3 regions of the Streptomyces sp. DSM 118878 genome follow, and region 2 is predicted to be linked to each of the others. Evidence: riboswitches for the same ligand, from Rfam matches in the RefSeq annotation. Region 2 holds a riboswitch; each other region holds the start of a gene.
What was found. Region 2 has a riboswitch for cyclic di-AMP ahead of ACRAKF_RS23410 (transglycosylase family protein). Riboswitches for the same ligand answer to the same signal wherever they lie in the genome.
Positions count from the first base shown of each region.

Region 1 (4,288 bases), 4.8 Mb from region 2:
GGCGGACGGCGTCTACGACCTGCTGGTGGACGGCCGTCTCACCGCGCAGGCCACGGTGGCCGGCGGCAACCTCCGTACGATCACCGACATGGTCACCCAGTCCGCCGAACTGACCGAGGGACTTCCCGGCACCGCCCGGTTCGCGGGTCTGCCGCCGGGTGACAAGGACATCGAGATCTGGCTCCCGCACACGGAGGTCACCGAGCTGATCACCCTGCGTACCGATGCCCCGGTCGAGGCGGCACCGGACAGGGGGCGCAGGGTGTGGCTGCACCACGGCAGCTCCATCAGCCATGGTTCGAACGCCGCCAGTCCGACCACCATCTGGCCGGCCCTGGCCGCGGCCAAGGGCGACGTGGAGCTGGTCAATCTGGGGTTCGGCGGCGGCGCGCTGCTCGACCCGTTCACCGCCCGTGCCATGCGGGACACTCCGGCGGACCTGATCAGCGTCAAGATCGGCATCAATGTCGTGAACGCCGATCTGATGCGCCTGCGCGCCTTCGGCCCTGCCGTCCACGGCTTCCTCGACACCATCCGCGAGGGGCATCCGACGGCACCACTGCTGGTCGTGTCACCCATCCTGTGCCCGGTCCAGGAGGACACTCCCGGTCCCCTCATGCCCGACTTCGACGGCGGGACCCTGCGGTTCAAGGCCACGGGTGATCCGGCCGAACGGGCCGCCGGGCGTCTGACACTCAACGTCATCCGCGATGAACTCGCCCGGATCGTCGAACAGCGGGCGGCCGACGACCCCGGCCTCCACTACCTCAGCGGCCGCGACCTCTACGGCGAGAGCGACCACGCCGAATTCCCGCTGCCCGACGCGATCCACCCCGACGCCGCGGGGCACCGCCGCATCGGAGAGAACTTCGCGCGGCTCGTGTTCGGCGAGAACGGCCCCTTCGCCGGCAAGGGACAGGGCTGAGCCCCGGACACATGGCGCGCCGGGGCCCAGAGGGGACGAGGTGGGGGGTGTGGATCAGTACGGGCCGTTCACGTTGTCGATCGAGCCGTACCGGTCGGCCGCGTAGTTGCAGGCGGCGGTGATGTTGGCGACCGGGTCGTAGCTGTCCAGCGACGTGCCGGGCACGTGGTACGCGGTGAACGTGGGCGCGATGACCTGGAGCAGCCCCTTGGACGGGGTACCGGCGGCGGCGTTGGAGTCCCAGTTGTTGATGGCCAGCGGGTTGCCGGAGGACTCACGCATGACGTTGCGGTGGATGCCCTCGTAGGTGCCGGGGATGCCGTGCTGTTCCAGGATGTCGAGCGATTCCTTGATCCAGCCGTCGAGGTTGTCGGTGTAGGTCTTCTCCGCCGGGGCGGCGGCCGCGGGCTCGGCGGCGGACGCGTCGTCGCGCTCGGAGCGGTCCGCCCGGTCGGCGGCCGGCCTGGGCTCGGCCGCGTCCCCCTTGCCGAGGCTGAGCTCGAGCCCGGGCCGGATCAGGCCCGGGTTGTCACCGAGGATGTCCCGGTTGTTCTTGTACAGGCTCTCCCAGCCGCCGCTCACGGAATGCTTCCGGGCGATCCCGGAGAGCGAGTCGCCGGCCTCGACGACGTAGGTCGTCGAGGCCGCGGCGGGCTTGGCGACCGCGTCGGCCGGTGCCGCGGTGGCAGCGGTGGCACCGAGCACCGGGAGAATGAGCACGGCCCCGCCCGTTCCCGCGACGGCGATGCCTCGGTTGAACGAGCCGGCCTTGGGGCGGCGGTGCTTTCCCTTTGCGGGCATGGCCTTTGCGGGCATGACGAAATCCTCTCCGTCGCCTGCGAGGTGAGCTGTCGGGTTCGGACGGGAGATGTCCGGTCGCACGGTGAATACGACTTCACCCCTAGCCATTCCGGAATCCGGATCGGCGGCTTACCTGGGTCCCCCGCTCCTGCCGTGCGTCAGTGGGTGGATGGGTTTCCGGGCAGCGGCAGGATTCGGCGTTCCGCCCGGATTGACGGTGACGTTAGGCGAGAAAGCCCGGGCGAAACAAGTCTCGAATTCGCATACCGAAAGCGCGTGGTCCGTTTCTGACGATCAGAAACCCGGCTCTTTCTTGATCGAAAATTCCAACTTTCTTTGCGTAGAACGGAAAGTGCGCTCGGAGAGACTGGAGGGTGAGATGACCGGAGTGACTCATTTCACTGCTGGTCACACCCCGAAACGGGACATACCGGTCTACTTGACGCGCTCGCGATCGAAGAAGGCGGTCAACGCGTTCACGGTTGCGTCGGGCTGCTCGTCGGGAATGAAGTGTCCGGCCTGGGGGATGGAGGCGCCGGTCGCGTTCTCCGCCCACGGACTGAGGGAGGCGGCCATGTCGGGGATCGAGCCATGGGAGCTTGAGATGCCCAGGACCGGGACGGTCAAGTGCCCTTGTCCGAGAGCGTCATGGTTTTTACGCGCTGATTCCGCGGCGTCGCGGTAGTAGGCGAGAGACGCCGAAAGGCCTCCCTCGGCCGCGATGGCGGCGGCGTAATGGTCGATCTCGGCGCCGTCGAAGGTGTGGGAGGACAGGGCTTTTACCTTCAAGAACCAGCCGACGTAGTCGCGTTCACGGCCGGTGAGCAGAGTCTCGGGCAGTTCGGGCACCAGGTGGAAGGCGAAGTGCCAGGTCTTCCAGGCCCGGTCGGGATCCGTCGGGATGGAGTCCGGCAGGGTGATTCCGGGAATGCCGGCGTCGAGCAGGGCGACACCGTGCAGGCGCTCTTCGTGCTTCAGGGCCAGCGAGAAGGCGACCCAGGCCCCGATGTCATGGGCGACGAGCCAGTACTTCGGCACGTCGAGCGCGGTCAGCGCGGCCTGGACGTGCGAAGCGACGGTATGCGTGTCGTAACTCCCTTGAGGGCGCTCGGAGTGGCCCTGCCCCGGCAGGTCGATCGCGATCACACGGAACCGCTCGGCGAGGCCGGGCATCACCTTCCGCCAAGCCCACCAGGTCTGCGGGAATCCGGCGAGCAGGACGACGGTGGGACCGGCCGGCCGGCCGCCCTCCACCGCGTGAAGCCGGATTCCGTCCGCGTCGACCCAGCGGTGGGTGAAACCCGCGAGGTCGTGCAGCGGCAACCCGGGGACCGGGTTCTGGTCGTGGGAGCGGTTCGGGGGCATGGCGTCGTCGATCATGTCGCGAGCCTACTGCATCTTGTACTGGTTAGTTCAAGATAGGGTGGGCAGGGCCACAACGGCTGGTCCAAGAACGAGGTGCATGCGTGATGGCCGGGAAGAAGCAGTTCGACGTGGGCTTCGCGCTCGACGCGGCGATGGTCGAGTTCTGGCGGGCCGGATACGCCGACACGTCTCTCGACGACCTCTCCAGGGTGACCGGGTTGAACCGCAGTTCCATCTACTCCTCGTTCGGCGACAAGGACTCGCTCTACCTGCGCTGCCTGGACCGCTACGCCGCGCGGTACGGAGACAGTTACGACCAGGCGCTTTCACGGGCGTCCGAGGAACCGCTCCGGGCGGTACGGGCGTTCTTCGAGGTCACCCTGGAGCGCATCGCCGACCCTGACGTACCTGATGGATGTCTGATCGCCCAGACCGCGATGGCGGCACCGTCGCTCAGCCCCGCCATCGCCGCGCACGCGACCGAAGCTCTGGGCCTTCAGCGGGCGCGGCTGCGGACCGCCTTGAACGCCGCGGAGTTGGCCGAAGGCGATGCCGACGACTTCGCGGTTCACCTGGCGGCGGTCAACCAGTCGCTGGCCGTGATGAGCAGGGCCAGGGTGAGCCAGAAGCAGCTCCGTACGGTCATCGACGTCAGCATGAGCGCGCTCTCGCACGCCTTGGACGCCCGGAGCTAGCCCGCCCCTTCCGGCCGCGCCGGGGTGGCAGGACCACCGGCGGTTCAGTCCAGTGTGCGGGCTCGTCGCAGTACCTCGGCCGGGGCCTTGGCCACCGAACCGGTGTCGAAGGGGGGTTGCGGGTCGTACTCGGTGTAGAGCTGGATCGCCTGGGCGGTCACCTCGTCGGTGAGGAGGGCGGCCAACTGGATGGCCATGTCGATGCCGGAGGAAACCCCGGCCGAGGTGATCACCCTCTGCTGCCGGACCACCCGCTCGGGGGTGTAGACGGCGCCGTAGGACTCCAACTGGGCCACAGCGTTCCAGTGGGTGGTGGCGGCCAGGCCGTCCAGCAGGCCGGCCGCGCCGAGCACCAGCGAGCCGGTGCAGACGGAGGTGGTGAACCGCGAGCCCGCGTGTATCCGGCGTACCCAGTCGAGGAAGTCGGCGTCGTCCACCATGGTCAGGAAACTTCCCCCACCCGGGACCAGCAGGACATCGCAGCGTTCCACCTCGCGGTACG
Region 1 covers NZ_CP193622.1:419,047-423,334, reverse strand. Annotated here, with positions in the region: gene ACRAKF_RS01775 (GDSL-type esterase/lipase family protein) at 1-925, shown strand, start outside; gene ACRAKF_RS01770 (transglycosylase SLT domain-containing protein) at 980-1,726, opposite strand; cyclic di-AMP (ydaO/yuaA leader) riboswitch at 1,746-1,900, opposite strand; gene ACRAKF_RS01765 (alpha/beta fold hydrolase) at 2,162-3,106, opposite strand; gene ACRAKF_RS01760 (TetR/AcrR family transcriptional regulator) at 3,196-3,786, shown strand; gene ACRAKF_RS01755 (DJ-1/PfpI family protein) at 3,831-4,288, opposite strand, start outside.
Region 1: linked by a shared signal. The riboswitch ahead of ACRAKF_RS01770 (transglycosylase SLT domain-containing protein) and the one ahead of ACRAKF_RS23410 (transglycosylase family protein) in region 2 are both predicted to bind cyclic di-AMP.

Region 2 (4,288 bases):
GCCCGTCTGGAGGGCAGAACCGCTCTCGCGACGCTGCTGCGGCGCCTTCCTGACCTGCAACTGGCGGTCGATCCGACGGATTTGCGGTGGCGTGGCGGGCTGATCATGCGCGGGCTGCGGACGCTGCCGGTGGAGTTCACATCCGCACAGGGGCGGGCCGGGAACTGACGGGGCGTCACGATTGTGACTTTCACGTGATCTCCGCTGCATCGACTTGTGACAAGCGTTCGACTGCGGCTACGTTCACGTCGACTCGGGCACCCCGTTGCCCGGTCGCCGCACAAGTCTCCCGAAAGGCAACCGCATGCTCTCCGGCAATGGTCGTCACCGACGCCCCCGCCAGGCCCCGGCCCTCATCGTCGCGGCAGGAGTCACCGGATCCGCCATCGCCATCCCGCTCCTCGGAGCGACCAGCGCGAGCGCCGCTCCCACGGTGACGTGGGACAAGCTCGCCGAGTGCGAGAGCGGCGGCGCGTGGAGCGCCAACCCTGGCAACGGTTACTACGGAGGGCTCCAGCTCTCCCAGGAGACCTGGGAGGCCAACGGTGGCCTCACCTACGCGCCCAGCGCCGACCAGGCCTCCAAGTCCCAGCAGATAGCCGTGGCCGAGCGCGTCCTGAACGGCCAGGGCCCCGAGGCGTGGCCGAGCTGCGCCCCGATCGCCGGCCTCACGGACGACGGCGCCGCGGCCGACGTGGACCCGGGCGACCCGATCATCCCCGAGCCCTCGGGTTCGGCCGGCTCCGGCACGTCCGGTTCCGGGGACTCGGAGAAGCCGGAGAGGTCGGAGAAGTCGGAGAAGAAGGAGGACTCCGAGAAGACGGGGGACTCCGAGAAGAAGGACGAGTCGTCCGACGAGGCGTCAGGGAGCGGAGACAAGCCCTCCGACGACGCGAGCGACACGCCGGACTCCGACTCCGGTTCCGACCAGGGGAAGGATCGCGACAAGTCCGGCAAGAAGGACAGCAAGGACAGCGAGGGCAGCAAGGACGGCAAGGGCGACGAGGCGGAGCCCGACGGCAAGGCGGAGAAGGGCGCGTCGGACGGCTCGGACGAGTCCGCGGACGGCGAGAGCACTTCGCCCACGGGCAGGGACGAGGACTCCGCTTCCTCCGCGGGGCGGCACCGCGGCGGCAGCGCGCAGGAGAGCGGTTCGGGCGCCGACGGGAGCCCCTCCGGCGACCGTTCGGGCCGGCACGCCTCGCGCGGCGGCGAGCGGACGGACAAGCCGGCCGACGGGACGTACAAGGTCCGCTCCGGCGACAACCTCTCGGCGATCGCCGACGACCACGGTGTGGACGGCGGTTGGTCCAAGCTCTACACCAAGAACAAGAAGACCGTCGGGGATGACCCGGACCTCATTCTCCCCGGTCAGAGCCTCGTTTTGGGCGAAAAATAGGGGTACTTGACGATGCGTCGGCGGGGTACTTCGCGTCGAATGCCCGCTTTGGCGCGAGTGAGAGATGGGTCTCAGAAGCCCTGATCGTCTTTGAAATTCGGGTGGTCCCCTGTCTACGGTCGTGACCGCTCGCCATTGGTGGGCCCCGCCGGTCGGTACGCCGAATCCTGCCAACGGCCGGACGGGAACAATCGTCGCTTCGAGCGCCGTAGGCAGGAGCGGGGGACCCAAGGTAAGTGCCGGGCCCGGAAGTTCGGCTCCGAACAGGAGCGGGACGTACGGACCGGCTAGGGGTGGAGCCGCACTCGGGAGAGTGCGGCCGGGCAACTTCACTGGCCCGAACCCGACAGCTCACCTCGCAGGCGTCGGTGAGGGGATCAACTCATGCTGTTTTCCAGCAAGGGCAAGCACCGCCGTCCGTCCAAGGCCACCCGTGTCGTCACGCTCGCCGGTGTCACCGGTGCCGCCGTGGCCGCCCCGCTGATGGCCGCCGGTTCGGCCTCGGCCGCCACGACCTCGGAGTGGGACGCGGTCGCCCAGTGCGAGTCGGGCGGCAACTGGTCCATCAACACCGGCAACGGTTACCAGGGCGGCCTCCAGTTCTCGCCGTCCACCTGGGCCGCGTACGGCGGCACCAAGTACGCGTCCAGCGCCGACAAGGCCTCCAAGGCCCAGCAGATCGAGATCGCCGAGAAGGTCCTCGCGGGCCAGGGCAAGGGTGCCTGGCCGAGCTGTGGTGTCGGCCTCTCCAACGCCTCCGGTGGTGGCGGCGGCCAGCAGCAGGCCCCGCAGCAGCAGACCAAGCCGAAGCCGCAGCAGACGCAGCAGCAGGCCGCCCCGCAGCAGCAGCAGGCCCCGCAGCAGCAGGCCGCGCCGAAGCCGCAGCCGGCGCCGCAGACCCAGACCAAGAAGACCGTCGAGACCCCGACCGGCAAGACGGTCGAGAAGGGCGACGGCGAGTACAAGGTCAAGACGGGCGACACCCTGTCGAAGATCGCCGAGTCGCACGACGTCAAGGGCGGCTGGCAGAAGGTCTACAAGCTCAACGGCGACATCATCGACAACGCCGACTTCATCTACCCGGGCCAGCAGCTCCACCTGAGCTGACCGGCGCGGTCACGGCCGTGCCTCGGCGGACGCACGGCCGTCCCCCCCGTCCCCACGGGCTCCCCGCCCCGGTGCGCGTATCCCCCGTACGCACCGGGGCGGGGCCATGTCCGCTCCCGGCCTCCGACTGTCCGCCCCCGGCCGTCCGCCCCCGTTGTTCGCCTTCAGCGAGCTACCGGCCGGTAGGAACGCGGGCTTCCGTCCCGTTTCCCCGGTATTTGGGCGCTCGGGCGTCCCACGGGGCGGGCGGTCGGCTGGCCGAAGGCTCCGGGCCGGTTAGGCTCAGGAGACGCAGGGCCGAAGCGGCCCCGCGTAAACGCGTCACATCCCAGAAGGAGATGCTCGTGCCGTCCATCGACGTCGTCGTAGCCCGGGAAATCCTGGACTCCCGAGGCAACCCCACGGTCGAGGTCGAGGTCGGCCTCGACGACGGCAGCACGGGTCGTGCCGCCGTCCCGTCCGGTGCCTCCACCGGAGCCTTCGAGGCCATCGAACTCCGTGACGGTGACCCCAACCGTTACCAGGGCAAGGGCGTGGAGAAGGCCGTCCTCGCCGTCATCGAGCAGATCGGCCCGGAGCTCGTCGGCTACGACGCCACCGAGCAGCGGCTGATCGACCAGGCCATGTTCGACCTGGACGCCACCGACAACAAGGGCTCGCTCGGCGCCAACGCCATCCTCGGCGTCTCGCTCGCCGTCGCGCACGCCGCGTCCGAGGCCAGCGATCTGCCGCTCTTCCGCTACCTCGGCGGTCCGAACGCGCACCTGCTGCCCGTCCCGATGATGAACATCCTGAACGGTGGGTCGCACGCCGACTCCAACGTCGACATCCAGGAGTTCATGATCGCCCCGATCGGCGCGGAGTCCTTCTCCGAGGCCCTGCGCTGGGGCACCGAGGTCTACCACACGCTGAAGAAGGTCCTGAAGGACAAGGGCCTCTCCACCGGCCTCGGCGACGAGGGCGGCTTCGCCCCGAACCTGGACTCGAACCGCGCCGCGCTCGACCTCATCCTTGAGGCCATCAAGAAGGCCGGCTACGTCCCCGGTGAGCAGATCGCGCTCGCCCTCGACGTCGCCGCGTCCGAGTTCTACAAGGACGGCTCGTACGAGTTCGAGGGCAAGACCCGCTCGGCCGCCGAGATGACCGAGTACTACGCGGAGCTCGTCGCCGCGTACCCGCTCGTCTCCATCGAGGACCCGCTGTTCGAGGACGACTGGGCCGGCTGGAACGCCATCACCGAGAAGCTCGGCGAGAAGGTCCAGCTGGTGGGCGACGACCTGTTCGTCACCAACCCGGAGCGCCTGGCCCGCGGCATCGAGGAGAAGTCCGCGAACGCCCTGCTGGTCAAGGTCAACCAGATCGGTTCGCTGACCGAGACCCTGGACGCCGTCGAGATGGCCCAGCGCAACGGCTTCAAGTGCATGATGTCCCACCGCTCCGGTGAGACCGAGGACGTCACCATCGCCGACCTGGCCGTCGCCACCAACTGCGGCCAGATCAAGACCGGCGCCCCGGCCCGCTCCGAGCGCGTCGCCAAGTACAACCAGCTCCTGCGCATCGAGGAGATCCTCGACGACGCCGCCGTGTACGCGGGCCGCAGCGCCTTCCCGCGCTACAAGGGCTGAGCCGTGCCACAGGCGTAATGCCCGGTTACCTACGTCCCCGCACCCGGTCCCGTACCGTGTGCGGGGACGTAGTCACGTGCACGCGCTGCTTCGGGGAGGCAGAACCATGGGCAAGGCCGGGACCAGGGACCGGTTCTCCACGGCTACCCGGCTACGG
Region 2 covers NZ_CP193622.1:5,238,139-5,242,426, forward strand. Annotated here, with positions in the region: gene ACRAKF_RS23400 (cytochrome P450 family protein) at 1-168, shown strand, start outside; gene ACRAKF_RS23405 (transglycosylase family protein) at 305-1,399, shown strand; cyclic di-AMP (ydaO/yuaA leader) riboswitch at 1,594-1,779, shown strand; gene ACRAKF_RS23410 (transglycosylase family protein) at 1,784-2,506, shown strand; gene eno (phosphopyruvate hydratase) at 2,851-4,131, shown strand; gene ACRAKF_RS23420 (FtsB family cell division protein) at 4,238-4,288, shown strand, end outside.

Region 3 (4,288 bases), 1.2 Mb from region 2:
GACATCGACCCGGAGCGGACGCTCGCCTGGGTCGAGAAGTACTTCGGGTCCATCCCCTCGCACGACGGCAAGCAGCCGCCGCGCGACGGCTCCCTCCCCGAGCGCATCGGCAAGGAGCTCCGCGAGGTCATCGAGGAGGACGTCCCGGCCCGCGCCCTGATGGCCGCCTACCGGCTGCCGGAGGACGGCACACGCGCGTGCGACGCGGCCGACCTGGCGCTGACCGTCCTGGGCAGCGGTGAGTCCTCACGGCTCTACAACCGGCTCGTGCGCCGGGACCGCAGCGCCGTCGCCGCCGGGTTCGGTCTGCTGCGGCTCGCCGGCGCGCCCTCGCTCGGCTGGCTCGACGTGAAGACGTCCGGTGACGTCGAGGTCCCGGTGATCGAGGCCGCCGTCGACGAGGAGCTCGCCCGCTTCGCCGCGGAGGGCCCCACCCCGGAGGAGATGGAACGCGCCCAGGCCCAGTTGGAGCGCGAGTGGCTCGACCGGCTCGGCACGGTCTCGGGGCGCGCGGACGAACTGTGCAGGTACGCCGTCCTCTTCGGTGACCCGCAGCTCGCCCTCACCGCCGTCGGGCGTGTCCTCGACGTCACCGCCGAGGAGGTCCAGGAGGTCGCCAAGGCCCGCCTGCGGCCCGACAACCGCGCGGTGCTCGTGTACGAGCCCGTGGCCGCCGAAGGAGCCGAGGAGACGGCCGCCGACGGGACCGAAGAGACCGCCGCCGGCGAGACCGACCAGGAAGAGGAGGCGGCGAAGTGACGGAGGCCGCGACCATGCAGTTCCACCCGCAGCCACAGCCCGGCACGGCCAAGCCGTGGGCCTTTCCCGCGCCCGAGCGCGGCGCCCTGCCCAACGGCCTGACGGTGCTGCGCTGCAACCGCCCCGGCCAGCAGGTCGTCGCGGTGGAGGTCCACCTGGAGGCCCCGCTGGAGGCCGAGCCGAAGGGCCTCGACGGCGTCGCCACGATCATGGCGAGGGCCTTCAACGAGGGCACGGACAAGCACTCCGCGGAGGAGTTCGCTGCCGAGCTCGACCGCTGCGGCGCCTCCATGGACGCGCACGCCGACCACCCCGGCGTCCGCGTCTCCCTCGAAGTGCCCGTCTCCCGCCTCCCGAAGGCGCTCGGGCTGCTCTCCGACGCCCTGCGCGCCCCCGCCTTCGCGGACAGCGAGATCGAGCGCCTCGTACGCAACCGGCTCGACGAGATCCCGCACGAGGCGGCCAACCCGGCGCGCCGCGCCGCCAAGGAGCTCTCCAAGCAGCTCTTCCCGGCCGGTTCGCGCATGTCGCGGCCGCGCCAGGGCACCGAGGAGACGGTCACCGCCATCGACTCGGCGGCGGTGCGCGCCTTCTACGAGAAGCACGTCCGTCCGGCGGCGGCCACCCTGGTGATCGTCGGCGACCTGGAGGGCACCGACCTGGACGCGATCCTCGCGGACACCGTCGGCACCTGGACGGGCAGCACGGCGGAGCCGCGCCCCGTACCGGCCGTGACCGCCGACGACACCGGCCGCGTGGTCATCGTCGACCGTCCCGGAGCGGTCCAGACGCAGCTCCTGATCGGCCGCATCGGCCCGGACCGGCACGACCGCGTCTGGCCGGCCCAGGTCCTCGGCACGTACTGCCTCGGCGGCACCCTCACCTCCCGTCTGGACCGGGTCCTGCGGGAGGAGAAGGGCTACACCTACGGAGTGCGCTCCTTCGCCCAGGTCCTGCGCTCCGCCCCGGACGGCACGGGCGCCGCGATGCTCGCCATCAGCGGATCGGTCGACACGGAGTCCACGGGGCCCGCGCTCGACGACCTCTGGAAGGTGCTGCGCACGCTCGCCGCGGAGGGCCTGACCGACGCCGAGCGCGACGTGGCGGTGCAGAACCTGGTGGGCGTCGCCCCGCTCAAGTACGAGATGGCGTCCTCCGTGGCGGCCACGCTCGCCGACCAGGTCGAGCAGAACCTCCCGGACGACTTCCAGGCGCGGCTCTACCGGCAGTTGGCCGCCACCGGCACCGTGGAGGCCACCGCGGCCGTCGTGAGCGCCTTCCCGGAGGACCACCTGGTGACGATCCTCGTGGGTGACGCCGCGCGCATCGAGGAGCCCGTCAGGGCCCTCGGCATCGGCGACGTGAGCGTCGTCCCCGGCTGAGCGACAGGCCGCCTGACGGGCAGCCGACAGCCAGCAAGTCACGACATATGAGGACCCCGGTGACCCAAACGGTCACCGGGGTCCTCATATGTCCGAATTACTACGGAGGTTGCCTGTCTGCCGTGTGGCGTGCGCTACAAAAGAGGCGTTCTGTTTGTCGTTCGAAAGACGTCGCGTTTAGCGTCGGTCCGGCTGTTCGTCACGCAGTACGCCGCAGCCGCGGCACCGGACAGTCATCGCCGAGTCCCCGTACGGCGCGAGCCAGGGGAGCCGGGGACCCACATGTCCCCTGGGGTGAATCGGGAACCTTGCCGCGAGGTGAGGGGCTCGTAGGAGACCTTCCTGCTCCGAACCCGTCAGCTAACCCGGTAGGCGAGAGGGAAGGAAAGGATCAGCCGCTTCATGGCGTTCACCCGTGCCACCGGGAAGCACCGTCGTCCGAGCCGCCTCACGCGCACCACGGCGAATGCCGCGGGCGTCGCCGCGCTCACCACCACCGGTGTCATCGGAGGCCTGGCAGCTCCCGCGCTCGCCGCCGCCGACGACGCGGCCATCGAGCACACCGGACTCACCCAGGCGATCTCCGTCGGCGACACGCTCGCCGAGGGCATCGACGCGCAGGCCGCCGCCCAGCGCCACGCCGCCGAGGAAGCCGCCGCCGCCAAGAAGGCCGAAGAGGCCGCCAAGAAGAAGGCCGCGGAGGAGAAGCGCAAGGCCGAGGCCGAGGCCAAGGCGAAGGCCGAGGCGAAGGCCAAGAAGGAGCGCGAGGCGAAGGAGCGCGCCGCCCGCGAGGCCGAGCGCAAGCGCCTGAACACCTACGTCTCCCCGATCTCCGGTTCCTACGTCTCCACGGGCTACCAGACCGGCGGGGCCATGTGGTCCTCCGGCAGCCACACCGGCGTCGACTTCCACGCCTCGTCCGGCACCCCGGTCCACGCGGTCGGCTCCGGCACCGTCGTCGAGGCCGGCTGGGGCGGTGCCTACGGCAACAACGTGGTCATCAAGATGAACGACGGCACGTACACCCAGTACGGCCACCTGTCCTCCCTCGGCGTCACCGTCGGCCAGGCGGTCACCCCGGGCCAGCAGATAGGCCTCTCCGGCTCCACGGGCAACTCCAGCGGCCCGCACCTGCACTTCGAGGCCCGCTCCGGCGAGGAGTACGGCTCGGACATCGACCCCGTCGCGTACCTCCGCGCGCACGGCGTCAACGTCTGACCGACGCCACTGACGTCGTACCGAAAGCCCCGGCTCACGAAGAGCCGGGGCTTTCGGCGTCTGGACTTTCGGTGTCCGGGCTTTCGGAGTCTGGCCAAAAGATATCCATGAATTCCGTCCCCCCTTCGGAAAACGCGTCGTCCTGCAATAGAGTCACGGAAAGAGCGTCAATCGACCGCGTCGCGCGGGGATCAAGGCGGAGGACCGGTCATGCGCATTCCCGCGCACTCTGTATGCACGGCGATACGGGACGACATCATTTCCGGCGTCCATGAAAGAGGCGGCCGGCTCACCGAGGACCTCCTCGCGCGCCGCTACGGCGTCTCCCGCGTCCCCGTGCGCGAGGCCCTGCGCACCCTGGAGGCCGAGGGGTTCGTCGTCAGGCGCAGGCACGCGGGCGCGTGTGTCGCCGAGCCCACGGAGCAGGAGGCCGCCGACCTCCTGGAGGTCCGCCTGCTGCTCGAACCGCTGGCCGCGGCGCGCGCGGCACGGCGCCGCACCGACGCCCACCTCAAGGTCCTGCGCGGTCTCGTCAGGGTGGGCCAGGAGCGCCGCAGGAGGGGCCAGGGGGAGGATCTGGGCTCGCTGGGCGGCTGGTTCCACGAGACGCTCGCCCAGGCGTCCGGCAATCCAGGGCTGATCGCGCTGCTCACCCAGCTCCGGCAGAAGACGGCCTGGATGTACGTCGTCGAGCCCTCCGCCGCGCCGGACGAGGCCTGGGCCGAGCACGCGGCGATCGTCGACGCGATCTCCCGCGGGGACGCGGAACGGGCCAGGGCGCTCACCGCGGCGCACGTGGAGCGCGCGACGTCCGCGTACAGGCCGCGGCCCGCCGGGCGCGCCCCTCGCGTGAGGGATCCGCAACGTGCCGTAAACACGGCGAGCCTTTTGAATTAACGCGGGCGCCGTATACAGAAGTGCAGAAGTGG
Region 3 covers NZ_CP193622.1:6,474,377-6,478,664, forward strand. Annotated here, with positions in the region: gene ACRAKF_RS28730 (M16 family metallopeptidase) at 1-759, shown strand, start outside; gene ACRAKF_RS28735 (M16 family metallopeptidase) at 756-2,141, shown strand; cyclic di-AMP (ydaO/yuaA leader) riboswitch at 2,369-2,531, shown strand; gene ACRAKF_RS28740 (M23 family metallopeptidase) at 2,544-3,359, shown strand; gene ACRAKF_RS28745 (GntR family transcriptional regulator) at 3,570-4,256, shown strand.
Region 3: linked by a shared signal. The riboswitch ahead of ACRAKF_RS28740 (M23 family metallopeptidase) and the one ahead of ACRAKF_RS23410 (transglycosylase family protein) in region 2 are both predicted to bind cyclic di-AMP.